3 regions of the Streptomyces sp. NPDC039424 genome follow, and region 1 is predicted to be linked to each of the others. Evidence: riboswitches for the same ligand, from Rfam matches in the RefSeq annotation. Region 1 holds a riboswitch; each other region holds the start of a gene.
The links. Region 1 has a riboswitch for cobalamin ahead of nicT (Nickel transporter NicT). Riboswitches for the same ligand answer to the same signal wherever they lie in the genome.

Region 1 (7,460 bases):
GCCCGAACGCTTCGACCTGCACTACATCGGCGCCGACGGCGCCAAGCACCGCCCGGTCATGGTGCACCGCAGCGTCATCGGCAGCATGGAGCGCGCCGTCGCGCATCTGATCGAGGAGCACGGCGGCGCCTTCCCGGCCTGGCTGGCCCCGGTGCAACTGGTCGTGCTGCCGGTCGCTGAAGCGCAGTACGCCCAGGCGGAGGCCGTGGTGCGGGATGCGCTCGCCCGAGGCCTGCGCGCGGAACTCGCCACCCCGGACCAGGGCACCCTGGGCGCCCGCATCCGCGCCGCACGCCTGGTCCCGTACCAGGCGGTCATCGGCCAACGCGAGGCCGACACCTCCCAGGCAGCCGTACGCCTCCGCAACGGACACCGCCCGGGCCCCGTCCCCGTCGACGACCTCCTCGACCGCATCGCGGGCCGGGTGGCTGCCCGCGGCACCGCGCTCTGGGAGTGAGGGGCGCACGGGGTGGGGCCCGGCTGGTCGCTGGTCTGGTGGTCTGGTGGCGGTAGGCCTGCCGGAAGGGCGCCCCCGGGTCCGGGGCGGGCGCGGTGTCCCGTCGATCTGCTCGCTGTGGGGTCGTGCTCTCGGGGTGAGGGGCGCATAGGGTCGGGACGTGGGACGCAGGAGGGAGACTTGTCGTGACCGAGCAGAACGCTGCCGCCATTCCCGTGATCATCGACTGTGACACCGGCGTCGATGACGCGCTGGCCCTGCTGTTCGCCGTCCGGCATCCGGCGCTGGACCTGCGGGCCGTCACCTGTGTCGCCGGGAACACGGGCGTGGACCAGGTGGTGCGGAACACGCTGACCGTGCTGGAGCGGGCCGGTGCGCCGGACCTCCCTGTGGCCCGGGGGGCCGAGCGGCCGTTGATCGAGGCCATTCGCCCGGCTGAGCATGTGCACGGCCGGGACGGCATGGGTGACATCGGCCTGCCCGCCCCGAACCGCAGGCCGGTCGACCTGGACGCGGTGTCGCTGCTGCGGCGCGAGATCCTCGCCTCCCCGCGTCCGGTCACCCTGATCCCGACGGCCCCGCTCACCAATATCGCCCTGCTGCTGCGCACCCACCCGGAGGTGACGCGCAACATCGGGCGGATCGTGTTCATGGGCGGCGCCGTGGCCACCGGGAACGCCACGCCGGTCGCCGAGTTCAACGTCTGGCACGACCCGGAGGCGGCGGCGATCCTGCTGACCGCCGGGGTGCCGATCACCATGTACGGCCTCGACGTCTTCCAGCGGGTCGTGGTCCCCGGCACCGACGTACGGCGACTGCGGGCGAGCGAAGAGCCCGGCACCCGGCTGGCCGGCGAGCTGCTCGCGCACCGGCCCACCACCCAGGGCGGCCCCACCGAGGCGGAGGCAGCCGGCGGCCTGGGCGACGCGGGCGCGGTCTGCGCGGTCGCCGACCCGGCCGGCATCACCACCAGCCTGCTGCCCGTCGAGGTCTCCCTCGCCCCCGGCCCGACCCGGGGTCAGACCATCGTCGACCGCCGCCCGCGTCCCGGCGAGTCCGAGATCCATGAGGGCCACCGCGAACAGCCCCTGGTGGACGTGGCGTTGGACGTGGACGTGGACCGGTTCGTCAAGCTGTACCTGGAGACGGTCGAACGCTAGACGCGGCTCACTCCGAGGAGGCGGGGGCCGGTACCGCCCACCGCTCCTCCACCTTCGCGAGCCGCCAGTACGCCAGCGCCGCCGCCCACACGACGACGAACAGGCCGACGATGACATAGCCGACGCTGTCCAGGTTCAGGCCGGCGATCCAGCCGGTGAGGCCGTCGCGCAGGTCGAGCTTCTCGTGCAGGACGCCGACCAGTTCGATCGTGCCGATGAAGAAGGCGACGGCGATGGACAGGCCGGTGATGGTGAGGTTGTAGAACACCTTGCGTACGGGGTTGGAGAACGCCCACTGGTAGGCGAAGTTCATGAAGGTGCCGTCGAGCGTGTCGAACAGGCTCATACCGGCGGCGAACAGGAGCGGCAGGCACAGGATCGCGTACCAGGGCAGCCCGGCCGCCGCACCCGAGCCGGCCATCACCATCAGCGTGACCTCGGTGGCGGTGTCGAAGCCGAGCCCGAAGAGGAACCCGAGCGGGAACATCTGCCCGGGCCGGCTGATGGACTTGGTGAGGCGGCCGAGGATCCGGTTCATGAACCCCCGGGAGTCCAGGTGCTGTTCGAGCTCCCGCTCGTCGTACGTCCCCGCCCGCATCGCCCGGAACACGCGCAGGATGCCCAGCAGGGCGACCAGGTTGAGGGCGGCGATGAGGTAGAGGAAGGTGCCGGAGATCGTCGTACCCAGGAAGCCGAGGACCTGGTGGGTGCGAGAGCCCTCGTTCATCACCTTGCCGGCGAGCTGGGTGCCGCCCGCGATCAGCGCGGCCAGCAGCACGACCACGCTGGAGTGCCCCAGCGCGAACCAGAAGCCCACCGACACCGGCCGCTTGCCGTCCGCCATCAGCTTGCGGGTGGTGTTGTCGATCGCGGCGATGTGGTCGGCGTCGAAGGCGTGCCGCATGCCGAGGGTGTAGGCGGTGACGCCCAGGCCGATGCCGAAGGCCTTGGTGCCGACCTTGTAGTGCTCGGGGACGACGAGCAGGAAGAGGATCCCGAACGCGACGACGTGCAGGGCGACGATCACCGCCATCAGCCCTGCCGTTTTGAGGGTGTCCTCGCGCCGCCAGCGGAAAGCCGACGTGGATTCGGGCAGGGCCATCCGGTTCACGCTCCAGCACCTCGTGGATCACTTCGTGAGCTGCCGTGGCCGGTCTCCTGGCTTACGGGTCGTACGTCCGCCGTCCCTGCCTTCCCGGTCGTACGACCAGTGGCCCGGCGGGTGCCGGACGGGACGGGAACTCCCCGATCACAGTGGCGAGGGCCGCGTCGACATCGCATCGACTTCCCGAGCACCACGGCCTGATCACCGTAGGGGTGCGAGCGGTTTCCTGCATAGCTGCGTACCTGCGCAGGTATCGAAGATCACAAAACGGCGCCTGCGAGGATGAGGGCATGCATCTCGTCCCTGCCGACCGCGCGGACCGTCGCACCATCGACGGCCACCGGGTCTGCGACGCCATCGCCGCGATCGGCGAGCCCGGCCATGTGCGCACGTGGGCCGACCGTTTCGCCCTGCTCGCCGACCCCAAGCGCCTCGCGCTGCTGCTGGCCCTGCACCGCACCGGCCCGCTGGCCGTGTCCGATCTGGCGATCGCGACCGGAATGAACGACCCCGCCGTCTCGCAGGCCTTGCGGCTGCTGCGGGCGGCGGGGGTCGTGGAGGGGGAGAAGGAGGGGCGGGTGGTCAGGTACCGGGTGGTGGACACCGAGGTGCGAGGACTGCTGAAGCACTGCACCGCGGACGGCGGCTGACACCCGCTTACGGCATCAGCCCCGGGCGGTGCGCCTGCGCCTGGTGGCGACCACGATCACCGCGCCGCCCGCGAGGAGCACGGCGGCGCCTGCGGCGATGACGGCGGAGCCGCTGCCGCCACCGGTCTCGGCCAGGTCGCCGCCGCCCCCGTCGGGCGTCGGGGCCGCGGCCGGGGTGGACTCCGAGGCGGACGGGGTCGGGGTGGCCGACTCGGTGGGCGTGGACTCGGAGGCGCTCGGGGTCGGGGTGGCGGTCTCCGCGGCCGGGGTCGAGGGCTGGGCCGGGACGGACTCGGGGGCGGACGGGGTCGGCGTGGCGGTCTCGGTGGACGTGCAGTCCTTCGAACCGCCGTTCCAGGCCGCGATCAGCTTGTCCTTGATGACGGGGTGGTCCGGGCCCTTGGGCAGGTCGCCGTGCTCGAACCCGTCCTTGGCGTCGAGCTCGCCGTCGAACTTGACCGCGCCCCGATAGAGGTCGATCTGCGCGAAGCAGCCCGCGTCCGGTACCGCGATGTCGAGGGACTCGGTCTGGCCCGGCTTCACCGTCACGGAGTCGAAGTCCACGAAGATCTGCTCGCCGGAGGTGCCGAAGGAGGAACCGTGGGCGAGGTAGGAGGCCAGCGAGGCGGTGCAGGTGGAGGCGTCACCGGCGGTGCGGACCTTGATGTGGACCTTGCCGTCCTCGGTGGGCTTGAGGTTCTGGTCGTCGACCTTGACCGAGTCGTAGAAGCCGGTGCCGTCGAGCGAGAACTGGCAGCGGTCGGTCCCGGTCTCCGTGCCCGCGCCGGTGCCCGGCTTGTAGGTGCCGCCGGACTTCCAGCCGTCACCGCCGTCGTGGGCCCAGGCGCCGGAGGCGGCGGCGACGGAGGCCGCGCAGAGGGCGAGCGTCGCGGCGCCCGTCCCCAGCAGGCGGCGGGTGGTGACACGTCTCGCTATGGACATGTGTATCCCATCAGGATCTGAGACCTTCCCATGCGGAGAAGGCAGGGGGGAAGGCAGGAGAAGGCAGAGGAAACACCGGGCCCATTGGTCAGATGCGCCACAGCGTGTGCACATGGTGGGTCGACCGGCTGAACCCTGTCAACCTGCGCTGATGCAAGGGGAGTTCATGCCTCATCACAACTTCGACACACTGGGAATGATCTACTCCGCAGGGTGTGAAGTTTCGCTTTCCCGGCAATGTGGACAGGGATGCCCTTGTCGTCCTTCCCCAAGGGAGCCCACGTGACCGACCTTTCGTCCAGGAACCCCGACTGGTGGCGCCAGGCCGTCATCTACCAGGTCTACCCCCGCAGCTTCGCCGACGCCGACGGCGACGGGCTCGGCGACATCCGGGGCATCGCCGAACGCCTGAACCACGTCGCCGCGCTGGGCGTCGACGCCCTGTGGCTGAGCCCCTTCTACCCCTCCGAACTCGCCGACGGCGGCTACGACGTCGCCGACCACCGGGACGTCGACCCCCGCCTCGGCACGCTGGACGACTTCGACGCCATGGTCGCCGAGGCCCACCGCCTCGGCCTGAAGGTCGTCGTCGACATCGTCCCCAACCACACCTCGCGCCGGCACCCCTGGTTCCAGGAGGCCCTGCGCGCCGGACCCGGCTCCCCGGCCCGCGACCGCTACGTCTTCCGGGACGGCCGGGGCGAGCACGGCGAACTCCCGCCCACCGACTGGCAGTCGGTCTTCGGCGGCAGCGCCTGGCAACGGGTCCCCGACGGCCAGTGGTACCTGCATCTGTTCGCCCCCGAGCAGCCCGACCTCAACTGGGACAACGAGGAGGTCCGCGCCGACTTCCGCACCACCCTGCGCTTCTGGTCCGACCGGGGTGTGGACGGCTTCCGCGTCGACGTGGCCCACGGCCTGGCCAAGGACCTCACCGAACCGCTCCGCGACCTCGGCGATCTGAGCCCGACCGGCGAGGAGGCCCTGCTGCGCGTGTCGCCCGGCAGCCACCCCTACTGGGACCGCGACGAGGTCCACGAGGTCTACCGCGACTGGCGCAAGGTCTTCGACGCCTACGCCCCGCCCCGCACGGCGGTCGCCGAGGCCTGGGTCCCGGATGCCCGCCGCGCGCTGTACGCCCGCCCGGACGAACTGGGCCAGGCGTTCAACTTCGAGTACCTGCAAGCGGGCTGGGACGCGGACGAACTGCGCCGGGTCATCACGGACTCCTTGCGCACCGCCCGCACGGTGGGAGCGTCGGCCACCTGGGTGCTCTCCAACCACGATGTCGTACGCCACGCCTCCCGCCTGGTGCTCCCGCCCGGCACCGACGACAACGCCTGGCTGCTGTCCGGCGGCAACGCGCCGAGCGTCGACGAGGCGGCGGGCCTGCGCCGGGCCAGGGCGGCGACCCTGCTCATGCTGGCGCTGCCCGGATCCGCCTACGTCTACCAGGGCGAGGAACTCGGTCTGCCGGAGGTGGCCGACCTGCCCACCGAGGTCCTCCAGGACCCGATCTGGGAACAGACCGGCCACGTCCGCAAGGGCCGCGACGGCTGCCGGGTGCCGCTGCCGTGGACGACCGGCGGCCCCTCGTACGGCTTCGGGGCCGGGGGCGCGTGGCTCCCCCAGCCCTCTGGCTTCGCGGCGTACGCGGTTCAGGCCCAGGACGGAGTCGAGGACTCCACCCTGGAGCTCTACCGCAGGGCCCTGCGCCTGCGCCGCAAACTCCTGGAGGGCGAGTCGCTGACCTGGGCGCCGGACACCCCGGCCGGCGTCCTGCACTTCACCCGCTCGGATGGCTGGCGGTGCGTCACCAACCTCTCGGACGGCGCGATTTCGCTGCCGCCCGGAGAGGTGCTGGTGAGCAGTACGCCGCTACCGGAGGCGGGAGTCCTGCCGCCGGACACAACGGTGTGGCTGGCCTAGCCCGCCGATGACGGACTGGGGTTGGCGGCTGCGGCGCCGCCGGCGATGCCGTCGATGTCGACCGGGGTGGACGTGGCGTTCGGCGGCGGGGTGAGCACCACCTCCGGCTGCCCGGCGGGCGGGGGCGGCGGGGTCACGTCGGAGCCTGGCAGTTTCGGCGGGTTGGTCTGCGTGTTGAGGGTCGTGTCGAAGTCGACCATGCCCGTCTTCTCCATCACGGTGATGTGATCGAGCACGGTGTCGTTGGCCTGGTCGGCCAAGGCTCGCACCAGGGTGTTCTTCGTGGTCGACCGGACCTTCGCGACCGTGTTGAAGATCGAGCCGTGGGTCATGCGCAGGATGTTGGCGAAGTCGGTGTCGAACTGCTTGCCGGTGTCACCCTTCAGCTGCGTGACGAAGCCCTCCTGCTGCGGGCTCGCGATGTTGGGCAGCGTGATGTTCAGCATGGGCGCGATCTTGCGGCAGGTGGTGTCCAGCGCGGCGTGCCCGTCGACCAGGTGCTGGCTCGCCGTCTTGACCGCCTGCGACTGGCCCTTCTGCAGGCCGATCTGCCCGACCGGGTACTCCCACAGGCCCGCCGCACGCACCTTCACCACGAAGTCCCGGTCGCCCTCTGTCAGGGGCCCCCACTGGGTGTTCGCGATGATGCGGGACTGGTCGGTGGAGACGGTGGACACCCCGAGCATGCTCGGGTACGCGAGTGCGGCGAGCGTCACCGCCATCGCCCCGCCCACGAAGAGAGTTCCCGTCGCGTTCCGCGAAAAGCGCACCGTGCCTCCTGCCCGGTAGTGGATCCCGCCCACTGGGTGAACGGTTCGGACGCACAGGAGTACGGATGGGGAAGCCGTATGACTCTATGGTTCGGGCAAAAACTTTTGAGCCCCCGGTCGTTGACCGAACGTTGACCAGTCGTGGGGAGAGTCCAGAGGGGCCCCCGCTGTACGTTCGCCGCATGTCCATGTCACCGCGGTTTCCGCAGCCCACGAGGGCTGCCGCCGCCCTGCCCGTGCTCCCGTACCGCAAGCCCACCAAGGGCCGCGACTACTGGGTCCTGGACGACGTCCTGCCCGATGTGGACGCCGTACGGCAGCGGTGCGTGGCCAAGGACGACTGGGTCCAGGGGTATCCGTACACGCAGGAGACCTGGCCGGGGCTGCGGGCCATGCCGGGGCTGGAGCCGGGGGAACTGGGCCGGATCGAGCGGCTGGTGAAGAAGG
Region 2 (7,460 bases), on a different contig from region 1:
CCTCGCCTCCGACGCCGGGCGATGGGTCACGGGCAGCTGGGTGGACGCGACCGGCGGCTCACTGACGTAGGCGGGATGCTGGGGGTACCATTCTGTTCGATTGGTCTAAACCACACAGCCAGACAGATCGGCAGGCCCCAGCGTGGAAGTTGTCATCGTTCCGGACGCCGAGTCGGGTGGCGAGCTCATCGCCGAGGCCATCTCGCGACTGCTGCGGCGCAAGCCCGAGGCCCTGCTCGGCGTGGCCACCGGCTCCACTCCGCTGCCCATCTACCAGGCACTGGCGGCCAAGGTGCGCTCCGGTGCCGTGGACATCTCGCGGGCGCGGATCGCGCAGCTCGACGAATACGTGGGACTGCCCGCCGAGCACCCCGAGTCCTACCGGTCGGTGCTCCGGCGGGAGGTCCTGGAGCCGCTGGGGATAGGGCTGGAGGCGTTCATGGGGCCGGACGGCACCGCCGAGGACGTGCAGGGCGCGTGCGAGGCGTACGACCGGGCACTCGGCGAGGCCGGGGGCGTGGACCTGCAGCTGCTCGGGATCGGCACCGACGGGCACATAGGGTTCAACGAGCCCTGCTCCTCACTGGCCTCGCGCACGCGCATCAAGACGCTCACCGAGCAGACCCGCGTCGACAACGCCCGGTTCTTCGACGGTGACATCGAGCAGGTGCCGCACCACGTCATCACCCAGGGCATCGGGACCATCCTGGAGGCCCGCCACCTGGTGCTGCTCGCCACCGGCGAGGGCAAGGCGGACGCGGTCGCCGCGACGGTCGAGGGCCCGGTCGCCGCCGTCTGCCCGGCCTCGGCGCTGCAACTGCACCCGCACGCCACCGTGGTCGTCGACGAGGGCGCCGCGTCCAAGCTGAAGCTCGCGGACTACTTCCGGCACACCTACGCCAACAAGCCGGACTGGCAGGGCATCTGAGGTGATGGACTAGACCAGAGGTGGTCACAACGGTATACAGAGGAGATCACGGAGCGTGCGGGCGGGCGCCCGACGCGCTGAGCCGTGCCACGATGTGAGCCGCGGCCGACGGGACGTCGGTCGCTTCGGCACCCGGAGCCGGGAAGGCAGAGCATGAGCACCGACGTCAGCAGTGCGGAGAACGAGAACGGGGCCACCGTCCGTACCGCGCGCGTGCCCAAGTACTACCGCCTGAAGAAGCACCTGCTCGACATGACGGAGACGCAGTCGCCGGGTACCCCCGTCCCGCCCGAGCGCACGCTGGCCGCCGAGTTCGACACCTCGCGCACCACCGTGCGCCAGGCTCTGCAGGAGCTGGTCGTCGAGGGCCGGCTGGAGCGCATCCAGGGCAAGGGCACCTTCGTCGCCAAGCCGAAGGTCTCCCAGGCGCTGCAACTCACCAGTTACACCGAGGACATGCGGGCCCAGGGCCTGGAGCCGACCTCGCAGCTGCTGGACATCGGCTACATCACCGCCGACGACCGGCTCGCCGAGCTGCTCGACATCACCGCCGGCGGCCGGGTGCTGCGCATCGAGCGGCTGCGCATGGCCAACGGGGAGCCGATGGCGATCGAGACCACCCATCTGTCCGCGAAGCGCTTCCCGGCTCTCAGACGCAGCCTCGTGAAGTACACCTCGCTCTACACCGCGCTCGCCGAGGTCTACGACGTCCACCTCGCCGAGGCCGAGGAGACCATCGAGACCTCGCTGGCCACCCCGCGCGAGGCGGGTCTGCTCGGCACCGACGTGGGCCTGCCGATGCTGATGCTCTCCCGGCACTCCCTGGACCGGGAGGGCAAGCCGGTGGAGTGGGTGCGGTCGGTGTACCGGGGGGACCGGTACAAGTTCGTGGCGCGACTGAAGCGGCCGCAGGAGTAGGCGGGGTGCCGCCTACGCGGCGGAACCTCACAACTTCACAAGGTGCCCCCGAAATCGACATACCGATATCCGGACTGGGTCTTCCACTGCCCTGAGCCCGTCGCCTAGATTGCCTGCGCATTACACAGGTGATCAGCGAGGGGACGGAGCCGACAGAGATGTCCAACGCACCGGATACGACGAGACCGGCGGTGGTGACGCCTCTGCGCGCCGTCATCGCCCTCTGCCTGATCGCGCCCTTCGTGGCGATGCTGTGGGTCGGTTCCTACGCCAAGGCGGACCCCGCGTTCATCGGCATTCCGTTCTTCTACTGGTACCAGATGCTCTGGGTGCTGATCTCCACCGCGCTGACCATGATCGCCTACCAGCTGTGGCGGCGTGACCAGCGTGCCCGCGAGGCCGCGAAGGGGGGTGCGGCGGAATGAAGGACGGCGTGAACGGCGTCGCGCTCGGCGTCTTCATCTTCTTCTTCCTGGCCGTCACGGTCATGGGCTTCCTGGCCGCGCGCTGGCGCAGGGCCGACGACGAGCACAGCCTCGACGAATGGGGCCTGGGCGGGCGGTCGTTCGGGACCTGGATCACCTGGTTCCTGCTCGGCGGCGACCTGTACACGGCGTACACCTTCGTCGCCGTCCCGGCGGCGATCTACGCGGCGGGCGCGGCCGGCTTCTTCGCGGTGCCGTACACCATCCTCGTCTATCCGCTGATCTTCACGTTCCTGCCCCGCCTGTGGTCGGTCTCGCACAAGCACGGCTATGTGACGACCTCGGACTTCGTGCGGGGCCGCTTCGGCTCCAAGGGCCTGTCGCTGGCGGTGGCGGTGACCGGCATCCTGGCGACAATGCCGTACATCGCGCTGCAACTGGTCGGCATCCAGGCGGTGCTGGACGTGATGGGCGTCGGTGGCGGCGAGAACACCAACTGGTTCGTGAAGGACCTGCCGCTGCTGATCGCCTTCGGTGTGCTGGCGGCGTACACCTACTCGTCGGGCCTCAGGGCGCCCGCGCTGATCGCGTTCGTCAAGGACACGCTGATCTACATCGTCATCGCCGTGGCGATCATCTACATCCCGATCAAGCTGGGCGGGTTCGACGAGATCTTCGCCAAGGCGGGCGCGAAGTACACGGAAGCGGGCGCGGGCGGGCTGGTGCCGGCCCCGACGGGCCAGTGGACGTACGCCACGCTGGCGCTGGGCTCGGCGCTGGCGCTGTTCATGTACCCGCACTCGATCACCGCGACCCTGTCCTCGCGCAGCCGTGAGGTGATCCGCCGCAACACCACGATCCTGCCGCTGTACTCACTGATGCTGGGCCTGCTGGCGCTGCTCGGCTTCATGGCGATCGCGGCCGGGGTGAAGGTCACCAACGGCCAGCTGGCGATCCCGCAGCTGTTCGAGACCATGTTCCCGGACTGGTTCGCGGGCGTGGCCTTCGCGGCGATCGGCATCGGAGCGCTGGTGCCGGCGGCGATCATGTCGATCGCGGCGGCCAACCTCTTCACGCGCAACATCTACAAGGACTTCATCAAGCCGGACGCGACGCCGAAGGAGGAGACGCGGGTCTCCAAGATCGTGTCGCTGCTGGTGAAGGTGGGCGCGCTGATCTTCGTCCTGACCATGGACAAGACGGTCGCGATCAACTTCCAGCTGCTCGGCGGCATCTGGATCCTGCAGACCTTCCCGGCCCTGGTCGGCGGCCTGTTCACCCGCTGGTTCCACCGCTGGGCGCTGCTCGCGGGCTGGGCGGTCGGCATGGTGTACGGCACGCTCGCCGCGTACGGCATCTCCTCGCCGACGCAAAAGCACTTCGGCGGCAACGCCAAGGAGATCCCGGGCATCGGCGAGATCGGCTACATCGGTCTGACCGCGTTCGTGCTCAACGTGGCCGTCGCGGTGGTCCTCACCTTCGCCCTGAAGGCGCTCAAGGCCCCCGAGGGCGTCGACGAGACCAGCCCGGAGGACTACACGGCGGACGCGGGCGACCCGGGTGTCCAGGTGGAACTGCCGCCGGCCACGGCGGGCAGCGCGCACTGAGCCGTACGCGAGCGACGGGCCGCCGGGGAAATCCGGCGGCCCGTCGTCGTACCCGTCCCGCGCACTCGGCCGCACGGACATCGTGATCCGGCCACGCGGACCCCGACGCGCCCCGCACGCCGCCCACCGCATCTGCGAACGCCTCGGCCTCGTCCGCTCGCCCGGGCGGGACCGGAGCCCGCTCCGGCACCTGGACGACATCACTCTCCTCATCTACGAGTTGACGCTATGAAGCCGACGCAACACAACATCTGGGGGTGACACCGCAGCCCGGCACTAGATGTATGCTCATGCTCGCTGTCGCCGCAGGGGAATCCGGTGCGAATCCGGAACTGTCCCGCAACGGTGTACTCATGCCCGTATGCCCGCATACGGGTGTCGAGCGTCAGTCCGAGGACCTGCCGACAGCGCGCCCGGCCGTCCGGTCGGGTGCCCATGACGTCCGGGCCTCGTGGAGTGGGCCGGTGGACGCGACGCCGCGTGCGCTCGTGCTGCCCCCTGCCCTCCGCCAGGCCCCACGCCGAGCGAGGGAGTGCCTCACGTGACCATCGCGCCAGTCGACCCGGCTTCAGCCACCCAGGCGACCGAGGCGGCCCCGGTGGAGTCCGACGGTCCCGGTGCCGCGCTGTTGCGGACCCTGACCGAGCTGACCGCCGACCTGCCGGACGCCGACCCCGGCCGGGTCGCCGCCGCCGCACTGCGCGGCCGGTCCGCCCACGCGGACGAAGCGGAACTGCGCGAGCTGGCCACGGAGGCGGCGGCCGGCCTGATCTCCGAGGACCCCGCCTACTCTCGGCTGGCCGCCCGGCTGCTCACCCTCACCATCCGCGCCGAGGCCGCCTCCCAGGGCGTGACGTCCTTCGCCTCGTCCGTCGCCGTGGGCCACCGCGAGGGCCTGATCGCCGACCGGACCGCCGAGTTCGCGCGCCTGCACGCGGCCCGCCTCGACGCGCTGGTCGACGACGGCGCCGACGACCGCTTCGGCTACTTCGGTCTGCGCACCCTGCACAGCCGCTACCTCCTGCGGCACCCGATCACCCGCAAGGTCGTCGAGACGCCCCAGCACTTCATGCTGCGCGTCGCCGCCGGTCTCGCCGAGGACGACACCTCCCGCTCGGTGGACGAGGTCGCCGCGCTCTACAAGCTGATGAGCCGCCTGGACTACCTGCCCTCCTCCCCCACGCTCTTCAACTCCGGCACCCGGCACCCCCAGATGTCGTCCTGCTACCTCCTGGACTCCCCCAAGGACGAGCTGGACTCCATCTACGACCGCTACCACCAGGTCGCCCGGCTCTCGAAGCACGCCGGCGGCATCGGTCTGTCGTACAGCCGGATCCGTTCGCGCGGTTCCCTCATCCGCGGCACCAACGGGCACTCCAACGGCATCGTGCCGTTCCTGAAGACCCTCGACGCCTCGGTCGCCGCCGTGAACCAGGGCGGCCGGCGCAAGGGCGCCGCCGCGGTCTACCTGGAGACCTGGCACTCCGACATCGAGGAGTTCCTGGAGCTGCGCGACAACACCGGCGAGGACGCCCGCCGTACGCACAACCTCAACCTCGCGCACTGGATCCCCGACGAGTTCATGCGCCGCGTCAACGCCGACGAGCAGTGGTCACTGTTCTCCCCGGCGGACGTGCCGGAGCTGGTGGACCTGTGGGGCGAGGAGTTCGACGCCGCCTACCGCAAGGCCGAGGCGGCGGGCCTCGCCAAGAAGACCATCCCCGCCCGCGATCTGTACGGCCGGATGATGCGCACCCTCGCGCAGACCGGCAACGGCTGGATGACCTTCAAGGACGCCGCCAACCGCACCGCCAACCAGACGGCCGAGCCGGGCCACGTCGTCCACTCCTCCAACCTGTGCACGGAGATCCTGGAGGTCACCGACGACGGGGAGACGGCGGTCTGCAACCTGGGGTCGGTCAACCTCGGCGCGTTCGTCGACCCGGCCGCCCAGGACATCGACTGGGAGCGGCTGGACGCCACCGTCCGCACCGCCGTCACCTTCCTCGACCGGGTCGTCGACATCAACTTCTACCCGACCGAGCAGGCGGGCCGCTCCAACGCCCGCTGGCGCCCGGTCGGCCTCGGCGCGATGGGTCTGCAGGACGTCTTCTTCAAGCTGCGCCTGCCCTTCGACTCGGCCGAGGCCAAGGCGCTGTCCACGCGCATCGCCGAACGCGTCATGCTCGCCGCGTACGAGGCCTCCGCCGATCTCGCCGAGCGCAACGGCCCGCTGCCGGCCTGGGAGAAGACCCGTACGGCCAGGGGCGTGCTGCACCCGGACCACTACGGCGTCGAGTTCACCTGGCCGGAGCGCTGGGCGGCGCTGCGCGAGCGCATCGCGACGACCGGGATGCGTAACTCGCTGCTGCTGGCCATCGCCCCCACCGCCACCATCGCCTCGATCGCCGGGGTGTACGAGTGCATCGAGCCGCAGGTCTCCAACCTGTTCAAGCGCGAGACGCTGTCCGGTGAGTTCCTCCAGGTCAACTCCTACCTGGTGAAGGAGCTCAAGGAGCTGGGCGTGTGGGACGCCCGGACCCGTGAGGCGCTGCGCGACTCGAACGGCTCGGTGCAGGAGTTCGCCTGGATCCCGGCCGACGTACGGGCGCTGTACCGCACGGCCTGGGAGATCCCGCAGCGCGGACTGATCGACATGGCCGCGGCCCGGACCCCGTTCCTGGACCAGGCCCAGTCGCTGAACCTGTTCCTGGAGACGCCGACCATCGGCAAGCTCTCCTCGATGTACGCGTACGCCTGGAAGCAGGGGCTGAAGACCACGTACTACCTGCGCTCCCGCCCGGCGACCCGTATCGCCCGCGCGGCCCAGGCGCAGGCCCAGCCCGAGAAGACCATCCCCGTCCAGCAGGTCACCGACCCCGACGCCGTCGCCTGCTCCCTGGAAAACCCCGAGTCCTGCGAGGCCTGCCAGTAATGCCCACCCGTCACCCGACCACCACCCCTGATGGACGGCGCTCCGCGCCGACCGCAACATCCACCCGTAACACCAACCTGCTCGACCCGGGCTTCGAGCTGACTCTGCGCCCCATGCGCTACCCGGACTTCTACGAGCGCTACCGGGACGCCATCAAGAACACCTGGACCGTGGAGGAGGTCGACCTCCACTCGGACGTCGCCGACCTCGCCAAGCTGTCGCAGGGTGAACAGCACATGATCGGCCGCCTGGTGGCCTTCTTCGCGACGGGCGACTCGATCGTGGCGAACAACCTGGTGCTGACCCTCTACAAGCACATCAACTCCCCCGAGGCGCGGCTGTACCTGTCCCGCCAGCTCTTCGAGGAGGCCGTGCACGTCCAGTTCTATCTGACGCTCCTGGACACCTACCTCCCCGACCCGGACGACCGGGCGGCGGCCTTCGCGGCCGTCGAGAACATCCCCTCCATCCGCGAGAAGGCCGAGTTCTGCTTCAAGTGGATGGACTCGGTGGAGAAGATCGAGCGGCTGGAGACCAGGGCCGACCGCCGCCGGTTCCTGCTCAACCTGATCTGCTTCGCCGCGTGCATCGAGGGCCTGTTCTTCTACGGCGCCTTCGCTTACGTCTACTGGTTCCGCAGCCGGGGT
Region 3 (7,460 bases), on a different contig from region 1:
GTGACCGAGCCGAGGACGAAGCCGAAGCCCGGGCCGAGGACCCGGCCGCTGAGCACCATCAGGAAGAACATCGGCTCGATCCCGGCGGTGCCCGCCCCGATCGGGCGCAGCGCCGCCCCGGTGGCCGCCAGCACGCCCAGCATCGCGACGGCCTTCGGACCGAGCCCCGACTCGGAGATCGCCGCCGCGACGACCGCGATCAGCAGCACCAGCAGCCCCGCGAACAGCCACGGCGCGTCCTGGGCGTGCGCGGCGATCCGCGAGCTCGGTGGCGCGAGGAAGGGCCAGCCGAAGGCGACCACGCCGACGGCGCCGACCAGGGCGAGGGCGGTGACGGAGCGGGGGCCCAGGCGGACGGGGCGCGGGGAGCCGGTCATGACAGGGCCTGCCGTATCTGGGCCACCGTGAGCCACCGCTGCGGGGCGAGGATCTTGGTCACCTGGGGCGCGAAGGACGGGGAGGAGACCACGATGTCGGCCGTCGGGCCGTCGGCGATCACCTCGCCGTCGGCGAGCAGCACCACCCGGTGGGCGAGCTCGGCGGCCAGCTCCACGTCGTGCGTGGCCAGCACGATCGCGTGCCCCTCGGCGGCGAGCCCGCGCAGTACGGCGACGAGGCGGGCCTTCGCCGCGTAGTCCAGGCCGCGCGTCGGCTCGTCCAGCAGGAGCAGGGGAGGCCGGGCGGTCAGGACGACCGCCAGGGCGAGCGCCAGCCGCTGGCCCTCGGACAGGTCACGGGGGTGCGTGTGGTCCGTGATGCCCGGCAGCAGCTCGGAGACCAGCGCACGGCACGTACCCGGCTCCGCCCCCGCGTCCCGGTCGGCGGCCGTGCACTCGGCGGCCACGGTGTCGGCGTACAGCAGGTCGCGCGGCTCCTGCGGGACGAGACCGACCCGGCGCACCAGGTCGCGGGGCCGGGTGCGGTGCGGGACGGCCCCGCCGACGCGCACCGATCCGGCGGACGGTGCGACGAGTCCCACCAGCGCGGAGAGGAGCGTCGACTTCCCGGCGCCGTTGCGGCCCATCAGGGCGACCGTCTCGCCGGGGGCGAGGGTGAGGTCGACGTGCCGGAGGGCCTGGACACGGGCCCGGCGGACGGCGAGGGAGTCGGCCTCGGCGACCCGGGCGGGGGCCGGGGCGGGGGCGGCGCGCTTGAAGAGCCGACGGCGGGGAGCCTCGGAGCTCACCGGCGGCGGACTCTCGGGGGCCGCGAGGCCGGCGAGCCGGTCCCGGAGGTCCCCCGCCCGGCGGCGCGCGTCCCGCACCGTCAGCGGCAGCGGGGACCAGTCCGCCAGGCGGCCCAGGTCCACCACCGGCGGGTACACCGGGGACACCGCCATCACCTCGGCCGGGGTGCCCAGCACCGGGGCGGCGCCGGGGGCGGGCAGCAGGACGATCCGGTCGGCGTACTGGACGACGCGTTCCAGGCGGTGCTCGGCCATCAGGACCGTCGTACCGAGGTCGTGGACCAGGCGCTGGAGGACCGCGAGGACCTCCTCGGCGGCGGCCGGGTCGAGCGCCGACGTCGGCTCGTCCAGGACGAGGACCCTGGGGTGCGGGGTGAGGACCGAGCCGATCGCCACCCGCTGCCGCTGGCCGCCGGAGAGCGTGGCGATGGGCCTCTCGCGCAGGTCGGCCAGACCGAGCAGGTCGAGGGTCTCCTCGACGCGGCGCCGCATCACCTCCGGGGCGAGGCCCAACGACTCCATCCCGTAGGCGAGTTCGTCCTCCACCGTGTCCGTCACGAAGTGCGCCAGCGGATCCTGGCCCACCGTGCCCACCACGTCGGCCAGTTCGCGCGGCTTGTGGGTACGGGTGTCCCGCCCGGCGACGGTGACCCGGCCGCGCAGGGTGCCGCCGGTGAAGTGCGGCACCAGCCCGCTCACCGCGCCCAGCACCGTGGACTTGCCCACGCCCGACGGTCCGACGAGCAGGACGAGTTCACCCTCCGGCACCTCGAAGTCCACACCCCGCACGGTTGGTTCGGCCGCTCCCTCGTACGTCACGGAGACATCCTCGAAGCGGATCACGACGGCTCCTTGGGTACGACGAAGGCGGGCAACAGGGCGAGGAGTACGGCCGCCGCCGGCCAGAGCGGAAGCGTGGGCGCGATCAGCGGGACCACGCCGGGGTGCAGGGCGGCGGGGTCCTGTGCCGAGGCCAGGGCCAGCAGCGCGGCGACGGCCGCGCCGGACGCCGCGACCAGCCAGGCGCGCGTGTCCCAGGCGTCCGGGCGGTACCGGGTGCGCAGTGTGCGGCGCCCGCCCAGGCGCAGCCCCGCCAGCGCGGCGGCCACCCCGGTGAGCAGCACCGGCAGGCCGTATGTGCCGCCCTCGGCGGTGAGCAGCCCGTACGTTCCCGCGCACACCCCGAGCAGCCCGCCGAGGGTGAGGACGGCGGTGGTACGGCGGACCCGGGCCGGTACGTCGGCGCTGCGGCCGTACCCGCGCGCGTCCATCGCGGCGGCGAGGGCGACCGACCGCTCCAACGCGCCCTCCAGCACTGGCAGTCCGACCTGCAGCAGACCCCTGACACCCCGGTCCGGTCGGCCGCGCAGGCGGCGGGCGGCGCGCAGCCGCTGCACGTCGGCGACCAGGTTCGGCGCGAAGGTGAGGGCGACCACCACGGCCACGCCCGTCTCGTACAGCGCGCCGGGCAGGCACTTCAGCAGCCGGGCCGGGTTGGCCAGGGCGTTCGCCGCGCCCACGCAGATGAGCAGGGTGGCCAGCTTCAGACCGTCGTACAGCGCGAAGACCAGCGCCTCCGCCGTCACCCTGCCGCCCAGGCGGATGCCCTGCGCCCAGTGCGGGAGCGGGACTTCGGGGAGGGTGACGATCACGTGCGTGCCGGGGACGGGGGAGCCGAGCGCCACCGCGAAGACCAGGCGGACGAGGAGGACGGCCAGGGCGAGTCGGGCGAAGGCGGTGTAGGAGCGGGACCAGGGGGCGGCCGTGCGGTGGGTGGCGACCACGTAGCCCGCCGTCGCTATGAGGAGGGCGAGCAGGAGGGGGTTGGTGGTGCGGGTGGCCGCGGTGCCGAGGCCCATGGACCACAGCCACCAGGCGCCGGGGTGGACACCCGCGGCGCGCGGCGCCCTACGCATCCCGGCGCCGCCGTGCCTGCCACAGCGCGGCTCCGCCCAGCAGCACGACGGCACCCGCGCCTGCCAGCAGGCCCACCGACGGACCGTGCTCCGGGTCGTCCTTCGCCTGGGCCGGCGCCTGGTCCGGCGCCGGGCGGGACCTCCCCTCCGCCACCTGCTCCCCGCACCCCTTCTCCGGATACCCCGCGATCGCACACAGCAGTGCGTCGGCGTCGTACCGCAGCGGCCCCGCCACCGAGGCCAGCGCGTCGGCGGCGGTCCCGTCGGAGGAGATGACCGCACAGGCCGTCCGGCGGGCGGGCGGGGTCTCGCCCGACGGCGCGTCCGCGGACGTACCGAAGTCGAGCACGAGCGCCACCCGCTTCCGGCCCGCCCGCGCGGGCGAATCGGCGCAGATCGAGTCGAAGTCCGCCGTACCGCGCGGGCGCGTCGCGTCGGCGGAGTCCGCACTCACCGCGAAGCGGAAGCCCTGGACGTCGCCGTCGGAGGGCCGGGCGGTCGAGGGGCCCTGCGTGGCGTAGGTCCAGTGGCCGCCGGTGCGCTCCCAGAAGGACCAGTACCGGTAGCCGGTGGCCCGCGCCTGACCCGCGAGCCCCACGCAGAGGAGGGCCGCCAGGAGCAGCGCCCCGGCACGGCGGACGGCGGTCACGGCTGCCGCGTCCTCTTGCGTCCGCTGAGCAGGAAGCCGATCCCGATCCCGCCGACGAGGCCGGTGCCGATGATCCACCAGATGCTCACCCCGGAGCCGTCCTCGTCCTTCTCGTCCTGCGCGGCCTTCGCCTTGGCCGTCTGCGGCGCCGGTCCCGTCGCGCCCAGGGCCCGCACCAGGTCCGTACCGCCGAAGTCGCGCGGGTCGGCGCCCATCGCGTGCGCGGCGAAGATCAGCTCGGCGTAGGCGGCGGGCCCGCTCTGCTTCGCCCACGGCACGCCGTTCTTCTCCAGCCAGGCGTACGGCTTCTTCGCCTGCTTCGTCCAGCCCCGCGCGGCGAGGGCGACGACCGCGTCGGCGGTGTTGCCGTAGTCCGGCTGGTCCTTGGCACCCGCGAGGGCGGACTTGAGGTAGCCGGTGTCGTGCGTCGCGTCCGACAGGTACGCGGCGCCGTTGCGGGAGATGTCCTGCGGGGTGAGCTGCTTGCCGGAGTCGGCGCAGACGTAGCCCTCCTCCGGCGCCTTCCCGGCCTTCGTCACGAAGCCCTTGCCGAGCGCGCCCAGCACCCCGGCGGCCGTCGCGTCCGCGTTGCCCACCAGCCTGCCCTTCTTGTCCGGCTGGTAGGCGAGGGCGCCCCCGTCGTCCCCCTCGCAGGAGATGGACCACTTGGCCAGCAGTTCGGCCGGGGTCCTGCCCTCGGTGCGCAGCCGCAAGGGATCCTCGCCGGCCACCGCGAGCGCGCCGATGACCAGGGAGGTGGAGTTCGTGTCGCTGGGCGAGCCCGGCGTGTAACTCCAGCCGCCGTCCTTGTTCTGCATCATCTTCAGCCAGGTCACCGCCTTGCGGACCTCGCCGTCGTGCTCGCCGAGCGCCTTCAGCGCCTGCACGGCGACGGCCGTGCTGTTGGTGTCGGTCTGGGCGTTGGTCGCCGCACAGGTCTTGGCGGGGTCCGGCCGGTAGGCGGCGAACCCGCCGTCCGCGCACTGCTGCCCCACCAGCCAGTCGACGGCCTTCGCGGCCGGCCGGACGCCCACGGTGCGCTGGGCGAGCAGCGCGAGGGACTGCCGCCACACACCGTCGTACTTCGGGTCCGAGCTGCCGTACAGCCCCGACGGAAGTGCCGTCGACGGGGAGGGGGACGGGGACGCGGCGGTGGCGGGCGCTGCGGCGGCCATCACACCGATGGCGGCCAGAGCCGCTGCGCTGCGGCGGACGTTCATGGTCGGCGACTGCCTCTCCCTGAAGCGGAGCGCGGGCAGCACGGGACACCCCGGGCGGCTCGGCTCCGTAGACCTCGACGGTGCCGTGCGCGGCGGGCCGCCGACGCACGTGAGCCGGTCAACGTCCCGTACAGGGCAGTCCGGCTCACCGCCCAGGGCGGTTCACGGTTGCGGGCCAGCGCCGGAATTGCACCGGCTTCCCCCCGTACGGGTGTGATGACGACGCGGTCACTCTACCCGCCCGTAACCCTGAGACTGAGGGACGGCTGTGAGCCGAGGATCACAGCATCGGCCCCTAAGGTCGCGGCATGACACCGACGGGGAGACCGCTCGGCCCGGGGCGGTCGGCCGAGGTGTACGAGATCGACGCCTCCGCCGAGGGCGCGGTGAGCGGTGATGATGTACGCGCGCGAGCACGGCTACCCGGTGCCCCTCGCTGAGCCCGGCGGAGGCGGGCGCGGAACTCGCCCGCCCGCTGCGGCGTCTGCACGTCCTGCCCGCCCGGGACCCCGCCCACCCCTGCGCCCGCGTCCGGCCAACGCCGAGAACGGCCCGCCCGGCCGATGTGGCGTTCCAGGCCCCGCCCGGACCGGCGTGCGCAGAGGTAACGCCCCGGATGCTGCTCCCCCATAGGCAGCACCCGGGGCGGGACAAGGCGCACCCTCCGGCTTCGCTGAGCGGCCTCGGAGTGTGACCTTGCGTCATGATCCTGTCGTGTTCAGGCCTCAACTGTCAACGATTGCTGCCTAATTCCGCAGCTGATGTTGTCATGCCTTCTCGACCGGCGGGCGACCCGGTAGCCTCGCGTCAGCTCAGCCACGGAACCGACGACACGCCCAGGGGGGACTTCGGTGAGTGACGCCTACGCCCCGCTTGCCGGCGTGCTGGAGCGCCTCGGCGAGCTCACCGGGCGGCCGGGGGGCCGGCTGCCGGAGGTCCTGGACGTGGCCGACCTGTCGTACCGGACGGGGATACCCGCCGACGTGGTCGCCCGACTGCTCGCGGGCGGCGCCGCACCCGAGATCGGGCTGGACGAACGGGTCCGGCAGCGGCTCGACTTCATCCGCGAGACCCGGCGCCGGCCCGACGGCAAGCGCTACTCGCTGGACGAGCTGGCCAGGATCGCGGGAACGAGCCGGCAGTGGCTGAGCGTGTGGCGCAAGAGCGGTATGCCGAGCCTCGAACACGCCGACCGGCTGCGCCGGTTCTTCGGGCTGCCCGCCGGATACTTCACCGCGGACGAGCCCGAGGCACTGTACGAGGCCCTGCAACCGGTGCTCCAGAGCCTGGAGGCGGAGGCCGATCCGCTGCTGGTGCTGCGGGAGAGCGGGCTGGTGCGGCTGGCGATGCGCGCCCCGCGGATGAACGCCCGTCAGCTGGCCACGCTCGTCGACCTGGCTGAGATGATCATCAAGACCGAGGACGCTGACGCGGGCGCGGGCGGCCCGAAGGTTCGCGGGTGAGCCGCGTGCCGCACACCGCACACGAAGGACGATTAATGAGCCGGAAAAGATCGCCGAAGCGGTTCCTCGCCCAGCTCGTCCGTGACACCGCCGGCACACTGACACCGCCGACCGAGCCCGAGGCGTTCCTGCACGCCGTGTGCGACACGCTCAGCCCGCGGCTGGACCGGCCCGTCCGGCTGAAGTTCGTCGGCTTCCCGCCGGGGCTCGACGTCTCCGGGGTCACCTTCGCCAAGGACGACGAGTACATCGTCGTGGTGGAGGCCCGGGCACCCGGCGCGCACAAGTTCGTGATCGCCGGACACGAGATCGGCCACATCTACTACCAGACCCTGGACGTGCACTACCCGGCCGGCATGCCCGCCGCCGCCCGTCGGCTGCTCACCCAGGCCGACGAGGACATCCCCTGGGAGCGGGTGGTCGCCATGGCCACGCGGTCCCCGGCCGCCGCGACCGCCGAGGCCGAGTGGGAGGCCGAGCAGTGCGGGCTGCGGCTGGCGGCCAAGTTCTCCAAGGTCGTCGGCCCCCGGGCGGCGGCCGGCCGGATGACCCAGGACACCCTGACGGACCGTCTGTCGTCCTCGCTCGGCAACGTCGGCGGGCCGTGATGGGCTGGGACATAGCGGGCTCGTTCCTCGCCTACGCCGTTCCGGCCGTGCTGCTGGCCGTCGCCTTCGTGATCAAACTGCCGCTGCTCAGACGGGCGTGGCAGGACCCCATCCTGCGGGCGACGGCGCTGCTGCTCGGCATCGGAGCCGTCGTCTTCGCCTCCCTGCCGCCCGGCAACCTGCACCGCATCAACGAGCTCGCCGGAGTGCCCAACTTCGCCGGTCTCTGGGTCTACTCGCTGCTCACCGCCTACTGCGGCGCCTGCCTGTGGCTGATCATCACCTGGCGCGAGCCGCCGTCGGCCGTCCGGCGCCGGCGCACCCGCATGGTCTGGATCGCGTACGGCGTGATCATCGTCGGCCTGTGGGTGACCTTCCTGCTCGGCGACCACCATGTGGAGCGGCTGCGCGACCTGGA

Region 2: another riboswitch for cobalamin. It lies ahead of ACZ7L0_RS05200 (ribonucleoside-diphosphate reductase subunit alpha); the one in region 1 lies ahead of nicT (Nickel transporter NicT).
Region 3: another riboswitch for cobalamin. It lies ahead of ACZ7L0_RS31260 (prenyltransferase/squalene oxidase repeat-containing protein); the one in region 1 lies ahead of nicT (Nickel transporter NicT).

What each region holds. Positions count from the first base shown of each region.
Region 1 covers NZ_JBVKAI010000005.1:356,462-363,921, forward strand. Annotated here, with positions in the region: gene thrS (threonine--tRNA ligase) at 1-457, shown strand, start outside; gene ACZ7L0_RS15950 (nucleoside hydrolase) at 643-1,617, shown strand; gene nicT (Nickel transporter NicT) at 1,625-2,719, opposite strand; cobalamin riboswitch at 2,749-2,932, opposite strand; gene ACZ7L0_RS15960 (ArsR/SmtB family transcription factor) at 3,013-3,372, shown strand; gene ACZ7L0_RS15965 (LAETG motif-containing sortase-dependent surface protein) at 3,388-4,314, opposite strand; gene ACZ7L0_RS15970 (glycoside hydrolase family 13 protein) at 4,564-6,243, shown strand; gene ACZ7L0_RS15975 (DUF4142 domain-containing protein) at 6,240-6,965, opposite strand; gene ACZ7L0_RS15980 (DUF6445 family protein) at 7,196-7,460, shown strand, end outside.
Region 2 covers NZ_JBVKAI010000002.1:79,332-86,791, forward strand. Annotated here, with positions in the region: gene ACZ7L0_RS05175 (SDR family oxidoreductase) at 1-70, shown strand, start outside; gene nagB (glucosamine-6-phosphate deaminase) at 143-928, shown strand; gene ACZ7L0_RS05185 (GntR family transcriptional regulator) at 1,082-1,846, shown strand; gene ACZ7L0_RS05190 (DUF3311 domain-containing protein) at 2,005-2,271, shown strand; gene mctP (monocarboxylate uptake permease MctP) at 2,268-3,878, shown strand; cobalamin riboswitch at 4,163-4,298, shown strand; gene ACZ7L0_RS05200 (ribonucleoside-diphosphate reductase subunit alpha) at 4,420-6,813, shown strand; gene ACZ7L0_RS05205 (ribonucleotide-diphosphate reductase subunit beta) at 6,813-7,460, shown strand, end outside.
Region 3 covers NZ_JBVKAI010000015.1:144,429-151,888, forward strand. Annotated here, with positions in the region: gene ACZ7L0_RS31240 (ECF transporter S component) at 1-377, opposite strand, end outside; gene ACZ7L0_RS31245 (ABC transporter ATP-binding protein) at 374-2,029, opposite strand; gene ACZ7L0_RS31250 (CbiQ family ECF transporter T component) at 2,026-3,102, opposite strand; gene ACZ7L0_RS31255 (SCO2322 family protein) at 3,095-3,751, opposite strand; gene ACZ7L0_RS31260 (prenyltransferase/squalene oxidase repeat-containing protein) at 3,748-4,971, opposite strand; cobalamin riboswitch at 5,111-5,234, opposite strand; gene ACZ7L0_RS31265 (XRE family transcriptional regulator) at 5,823-6,434, shown strand; gene ACZ7L0_RS31270 (hypothetical protein) at 6,470-7,042, shown strand; gene ACZ7L0_RS31275 (MAB_1171c family putative transporter) at 7,042-7,460, shown strand, end outside.